One region of the Leptodesmis sp. genome, then DNA from elsewhere that is predicted to be linked to it. Evidence: riboswitches for the same ligand, from Rfam matches in the RefSeq annotation. Region 1 holds a riboswitch; the other holds the start of a gene.

Region 1 (3,416 bases):
TGGAAGATAATAACACAATGGGAATCAACTGAACCGTTGAATGCTGCTTCAATTGTTCAACAAAGATCAAAGCATCCGTCTGTGATGTCGAAGTATCAAGCAAGATTGCATCTGGATGAACTGTCTCACATAAATCAACTCCTGCTCGAATGGAGTTAGACAGAGTGACTTTCCAGCTACCAAGCTCGCTTAAACAGGCAGACAAGATTTCGCCAATGCTGAGTTCATACTCAATCAAAAAGATTGCTCTTACAGACATGGCTGGGTTCCCTTCAACCCCACAAGGGAGGCTATCTGTCTTGAATGCACGATTTAGCATCTGTTTCAGCATTCCTTCGATAGCCAGATGATCATCAAAGTCCTGCTGCACGTCCTCCAGCACTTGTCTGGAGATCGCGACCATTACCTGGGCAGCAGCATAATCGTGTACACAGAGATGTTGTAAGGCCTGATTTAAGACGTGAGTTGCAGTTTCAATACACTGAGCTTTCGACGTACCAGCATTAAACATCCTGTAGTAATCCATTGACTGCGAATCAGAACGATTCGCTCTTTAGCATAGGCTAAGAAAATAGGAAACTGATATGATGGCCTATGAATGCCAATTCATAATGTCTGCCACCTGCCTCCAAACAGTAACCAGATCAAAGGACTTCATGAGCATGCCTGCCGGACCAAGTTCTGTAAACCGTTGTCGATCTTTAGGTAACACTTTGGCCGTTAGCACAATCACCGGAATAATGCGAGCCTGCGGATCAGCCTGAAGCGCTTCAAACAGTTGAACCTCATCCATATCCGGCATGGAAATATCCAGAAGAATTACATCAAAACTACCAGTTTTTGCCAGGTGTAGTCCTTCAGTCCCCGATGATGCTGTTTCTGTATACCATCCAGCGAATTCCTCCAACGATGCCTGCACAACATCTCGAATATCTTCTTCGTCATCTACAATCAAAATTCGTTTGGACATCACAAAGATAGAAAGTAGGAGATAGTATGGGGTTGGGAAATTTTTGTGCAAGGGACTTGCGCAAAGGATATCCAAAGTAGCTGGCAGTTAGAAGCTGCATCTACACAGACAATCCCCCGTAGACGGGTTACTCAGATAGATGACGATGCTAGTCAGCGAAGACCGACTTTGACAGTGTAGCTGTGGTTTGAACCACCAGGATTAAAGAATTTTTGAATTTTTTAGTCAACCAGGGCATGATCTCCAAGGAATGGCATGACTCGTTCTGTTTCACGCAAAGAACAAACGTAAAGCGGGGGAAGCATCAGCATCGGTAGAGGGTGGCAAGTAGATGATTCTAGGGTAGCTTTTGGAGGGCTTCCTTGTACAGGAGGTTCAGTGAAATCCTACTAGCGATTTGGTCGATTTAACGATATAAAGTAAAGAAGCTATGGCGATGGAGCTCGCCAAAACCGCCCCTTGTGTTCAAATAGGCTGAAGCCAAAAATTTGAAACATGAAAGGCTGATAGCTCCTACAGTTCCGGCTTGCAGCGGAATTGTAGGAGTAGGGATGTCTTAATCCAGTTTTTCCTCTGCAAGCCACGTTGTTTAACTGATGCAAGCTCAACGTGGTGTGATGTTAGAAAGCCTGATTTGGATTTTATTAATGGGATTTTTTGTCGGGCAGATTGCTCGACGTCTGAAAGCACCTGCTTTGATTGGGATGGTGCTGGCGGGGATCGTTCTCGGTCCACAGGTGGGCGACGTTATCAGTCCAGACCTCTTGGGAGCGGCAACGTCCCTCCGCACGATCGCCGTCATGGTGATTTTAATGAAAGCAGGACTAGGGCTAGATCGAGAAAAGCTGGCTCAGCAAGGATCAGTTGCCCTACGATTGGGATTTTTGCCAGCGGCTTGTGAAGCCATCACGATCGCGTTTGCGACGATGTGGCTGTTTCAGTTTGATTTTGCCACGGGCTTGCTGCTGGGCTGTGTGATTGGGGCTGAATCACCCGCTGTGATCGTCCCCGGAATGTTGCGGTTAAAGAGTTTGGGATGGGGGGTTGAGAAAGGCATTCCCGATGCTATTTTGACGGGCAGCGCCTTATCAGATGTACTGCTGTTGTCGGTGTTTAGCCTGCTACTCGCGTTTCTATCTCAAACTACGGCAATGGGGCTCACCTTACCTGGTGGGTTGACCCTTAGCCCTGTGCAACTGCTGCCCTTGCAAATCCTCTGCCAAATTGGATTAGGGATTGTCTTGGGCTGGTTAACCGCGCGAATGTTAGTGTCGTTACTCGCCAAGCAAAACTGGACGCAAAATGCTGTTCAAGATGCCTTAGTGACAGCGGGGTTTGCCCTTTTGCTGGTAGTTTTGGCAGAAGATTTTCCGATTTTTTCGGGGTATCTCGCGGTGATGGCGACCGGATTTTTCCTGATTGAATTGGATGCACCCCTGGCACGACGACTGCGGGGTGGGTTTGATAGTTTATGGGTGATCGCTGAGATCATCTTATTTGTGCTGCTGGGAGCCAGTATTCAACTGACTGTATTGGGGAATGTATTGCTGGTAGGGTTGCTGGTATTGGTAATCGGAACCCTGGTCGGGCGATCGCTCGGTTGGTACCTGTCTACCATAGGGAGTAATTGGAACTGGCAAGAACGGTTGTTTCTGCTGCCAGCAAATTCAGCGAAAGCGACGGTGCAGGCTGCGATCGGAGCCATTCCACTAGCTCAAGGAATTAAGGGTGGTGAGACGATTCTGGCGCTGTCTGCCCTATCTATCTTGGTAACCGCACCATTGGGAGCCTGGGCAATCCCCACCTTTGCCCCCAAATTGCTAGAGCGGGGCGACGTTGACCCGACCAAAGTAACCGTTGCTCGTCGCATTGTGTTGCTAGCGGCAGTGGATGCCTCTCCCCTAGCGGTACAGGTATTAACCAAAGCTGCAGAACTCGCCCGCCGTAGTGATGGGGAAGTCGTGGTGTTACACGTCATCCGCGTGGAAAATCCCCAGGAAATAGAGCAGCTGCGTAACCAGGCCAGACAGTTCCTAGCGGATATCCGCCATCGGTTTATTACTACCTCTGGCTCAGTGCCGGAAGAAATTGTGAAAACGGCTCAGGCCTATGGTGTCGCAGAAATTATCATGGGTAAACGCGGACATCGTCCATTAGAGGACGTGTTAGTGGGATCTGTTTCTCAGGCTGTATTGGAGACCAGTCCGTTGCCTGTGCTCGTGGTAGAAGCTAATGCCAACGCATTAACGACTCGTTAACTTGATCTGGAGAGTTTGCCATGCTGAAATGACCAATTTTGCAAAAACCTGTTGTGCGAACTGTTGCTACCATTTCTCTGGGGGCGATCGCCGGAGCATTATGTCGATATTATTCTGGACTCGCGATGAATCACCTGCTGGGGATAGAGGTGCCCTACAGCACATTGGTTATCAATGTGACCGGCTGC
Region 2 (3,416 bases), on a different contig from region 1:
GATATTTGGTTTTGTACAGTCTCAGATACTTATACATTCAATGTTGAGTCAGTAAAGCTTAAGCGAAAAGTTATTGCTCCCTACACTGTAAATGGTGCACCTAAAGACTGGGATATAACGGATAACGGAAATTATCGTCTTACTCACCCTTCTAATTTGTGGACAGATCTAACTGTTCCCTTCTGGTCAATGCCAGAAAATACAGATCATCCGACTCAGAAACCAGAGAAGTTAGTTGCAAAAGTTATTCTTGCTAGTTCTAATCCAGGAGATGTCGTATTTGATCCTTTCTTGGGTTCAGGAACTACTTCTGTAGTTGCCAAAAAGTTAGGAAGGCAGTACTTCGGGGTAGAGCTAGATGAGATGTATGCATGTTTAACTGAGAAACGCCTTGACCTTGCGGAGGTGGACGCTTCCATTCAAGGCTATTCAGAGGGAGTCTTTTGGGAACGGAATACCTTAAATGAACAAGTTCGTTCTGTGGAGAAGAAGAGTAGTTCTCGAAAGTCTCGAAATGCTGATGCACCGCGCCAACAAGACTTATTTCCCATAGCGGAGTAATTAACTTCAATGGAAAAAAGCCAGATCTTTTACAGTGAAAAGTTTGGTGAGGTTCAAGAATCAATTAGGGCTTTCCTGAATGCTCAAGAGGACTACTTATCAACATCGACGGCAAATAGCCCAAGAGCTGTAGGTGATGCTGTTCAGGAAGTACTGGGCAACAACTTACAACAGGTTTTAGGAGATGATGTCTGCAAGAACTATTCAGCCAACTTTGCTAGAAGGGCAATGGCAGATCTGGCTTTTGAGGATGATAACGGGTTCTACTACGTCATCGATGTAAAGACTCACAGGCTCAGCACGAAATTCAGTATGCCAAACCTTATCTCTGTAGAACGTTTAGCCCGATTCTATAGGGATGACAAGAATGTCTTTGCTATCCTGATGGTTGCCTATGAAGTACAAGGGACTCGCGTAGATGTCGAGAGAGTTACTTTTGTGCCGATCGAATTCTTGGGATGGAACTGCCTGACGATTGGGGCTTTGGGATGGGGACAGATCCAGATTGCCAACTCAAACCTAATTACGGTTAATCCCAGATATTCTCGAAAGCAGTGGATGCTAGAACTGTGTGACGCTTTAGCAGATTTTTATCCACGCGAGATCGGCAAGATTGAAGAGCGGATGACCTATTTCACTCAAGTTAGGCAATTTTGGTTTAGTCGGAGTGATTGATTTTAGGCATTGCTGAGAGTAGCGACAGCCAGCTAATACTGCGTTGGTGCGGACGGTACACAGGTTGTCGGTGGGTGTTCGAGGTTATCTACCGCCGCACAACTTCACCGTTAGCCCTCTCCGCACCCCAGCAAGATGATATCAGCTTCTTCCCTCGATTGGCACAGGAATGATATAAAAAAGAAACGATGGCGATGAAGCTCGCCGAAACCGCCTAGCGTTTGAGCATTATCACAACGTATTTGGCTGATGGCTCCTACTTTTCCGACTTGTAGCGGAAGGGTAGGGCTATGTCTGTATGGGCTGAAGCAAATCCGTCGCTACAAGTCACGTTGATCCACCGACTCAACTACAACGTGGCGATATGTTAGAGAGCATTATCTGGATTTTATTGATGGGCTTTTTCGTTGGGCAAATTGCTCGATGAATTCGAGTGCCTGCGCTGGTGGGTATGGTTTTGGTCGGAATTGTGCTTGAACCCTATATGGGCAATGCGATCGCACCAGAGGTTTTGGCAGCAGCAGATTCGCTACGAGTAATCGCCGTCATAGTGATTTTGATGAAGGCTGGGTTAGGGCTGGATCGGGAAAAGCTGGCTCAGCAAGGTACTGTAGCATTGCGATTAGGCTTTTTACCGGCGGCTGGTGAAGCAACCGCAATAGCGATCGCTTCGATGTGGCTGCTCCAGTTTGACTTTGCTACGGGGCTACTTCTGGGTTACATCATTAGCGCGGAATCTCCCGCCGTCATCGTGCCGGGTATGTTGCGCTTAAAAAGTCTGGGATGGGGGGTGAAAAAAGGGATTCCTGATGCCATCTTAACCGGAAGTGCGCTGTCCGATGTCTTGCTACTGCTAGTCTTTAGTTTGCTGTTGGCGTTTCTGTCTCAAAGTGCCGCAGCCGGAATAAGCTTGCCGGGAGGGTTAACGCTGAGTCCAGTGCAATTGCTGCCGTTTCAAATCATTTTGCAAATCGGGTTAGGGGTCTTGCTGGGATGGCTTGCGGCTCGTCTGCTAGTTTCACTATTGGCAAAGCCAAATTGGACGCAAAATGCGGTGCAGGATGCGTTGGTTGCCGCCAGTGTTGCCCTGTTGCTGGTAGTCCTAGCAGAAGATTTTCCCGTGTTCTCTGGTTATTTAGCCGTCATGGCAGCTGGCTTTTTCCTAATTGAGATGGATGCTCCATTAGCGCGACGACTACGCGGCGGCTTTGATAGTTTGTGGGTCATTGCTGAGATCATCCTCTTTGTGCTGTTAGGAGCCAGTATTCAGCTTAATGTGCTATGTAATACATTGCTGATTGGCTTAGTCGTATTAGCCATGGGCACGTTGATTGGGCGTTCTCTGGGCTGGTATCATCAACCTTGGGAAGTAACTGGACATGGAAAGAGCGGCTATTTTTGCTCCCTGGGAATTCCGCTAGGGCAACTGTGCAGGCAGCGATCGGTGCTATTCCTTTAGCCCAAGGCATAGAAGGGGGCGAAACTATTCTTGCTTTAGCAGCCCTCTCAATTCTGGTAACGGCACTCCTGGGAGCCTGGGCAATTCCTACCTTTGCACCCAAGCTGCTACAGCGGGGTAAGGTTGACCCGACGAAGGTTTCGGTGTTTCGCCGGATTGTCTTGCTAGCGGCGGTCGATACGTCTCCCCTGGCGACCCAGGTGCTGACCAAAGCAGCGGAGTTGGCTCGTCGTAGTGATGCCGAAGTGGTCGTGCTTCATGTCATTCGGATGGATGACCCTCAAGGGGTTGGGCGACTCCGCCATGAGGCAAAACGAATCCTGGCAGATATTCGGTATCGCGTTGTTACTGCCAGTGGTCTGGTGCCGGAAGAGATTGTTCGCACAGCTCAGGATTATGGCGTGGCGGAAATTGTGATCGGCAAACGCGGTCATCGTCCTCTTGAGGAAGTATTGGTGGACTCAGTGTCTTAAGCCGTGCTAGAAAGTAGTGCTATGCTCGTTCTGGTTGTGGAAGCCGAGTTAGCATCACCCCCGATTCGTTAGCAACCCATTTGCAAAAAACTAGAGTAATTCATCATGCTCAAACAGCCTGTAGTACGAACGGTGATGGCAATTTCATTAGGCGCGATCGCAGGTGCCCTATGCCGTTACTACCTGGGAATGGAGATCGGACATCTGCTGGGTACCGCCATGCCCTATGGCACTTTAGTTGTAAACAT

Evidence for each region. Region 1 has a riboswitch for fluoride ahead of ACUVQO_RS15300 (cation:proton antiporter). Riboswitches for the same ligand answer to the same signal wherever they lie in the genome.
Region 2: it holds a riboswitch for fluoride, as region 1 does, so the genes downstream of both, ACUVQO_RS21780 (hypothetical protein) here and ACUVQO_RS15300 (cation:proton antiporter) in region 1, are expected to answer to the same signal.

The regions. Positions count from the first base shown of each region.
Region 1 covers NZ_JBRAGO010000069.1:7,820-11,235, reverse strand. Annotated here, with positions in the region: gene ACUVQO_RS15310 (response regulator) at 1-526, opposite strand, end outside; gene ACUVQO_RS15305 (response regulator) at 593-970, opposite strand; fluoride riboswitch at 1,394-1,493, shown strand; gene ACUVQO_RS15300 (cation:proton antiporter) at 1,567-3,228, shown strand; gene ACUVQO_RS15295 (fluoride efflux transporter FluC) at 3,282-3,416, shown strand, end outside.
Region 2 covers NZ_JBRAGO010000156.1:3,541-6,956, reverse strand. Annotated here, with positions in the region: partial or broken gene ACUVQO_RS21790 (DNA-methyltransferase) at 1-561, shown strand, start outside; gene ACUVQO_RS21785 (hypothetical protein) at 571-1,236, shown strand; fluoride riboswitch at 1,418-1,502, shown strand; gene ACUVQO_RS21780 (hypothetical protein) at 1,682-2,695, shown strand; gene ACUVQO_RS21775 (universal stress protein) at 2,665-3,168, shown strand; gene crcB (fluoride efflux transporter CrcB) at 3,274-3,416, shown strand, end outside.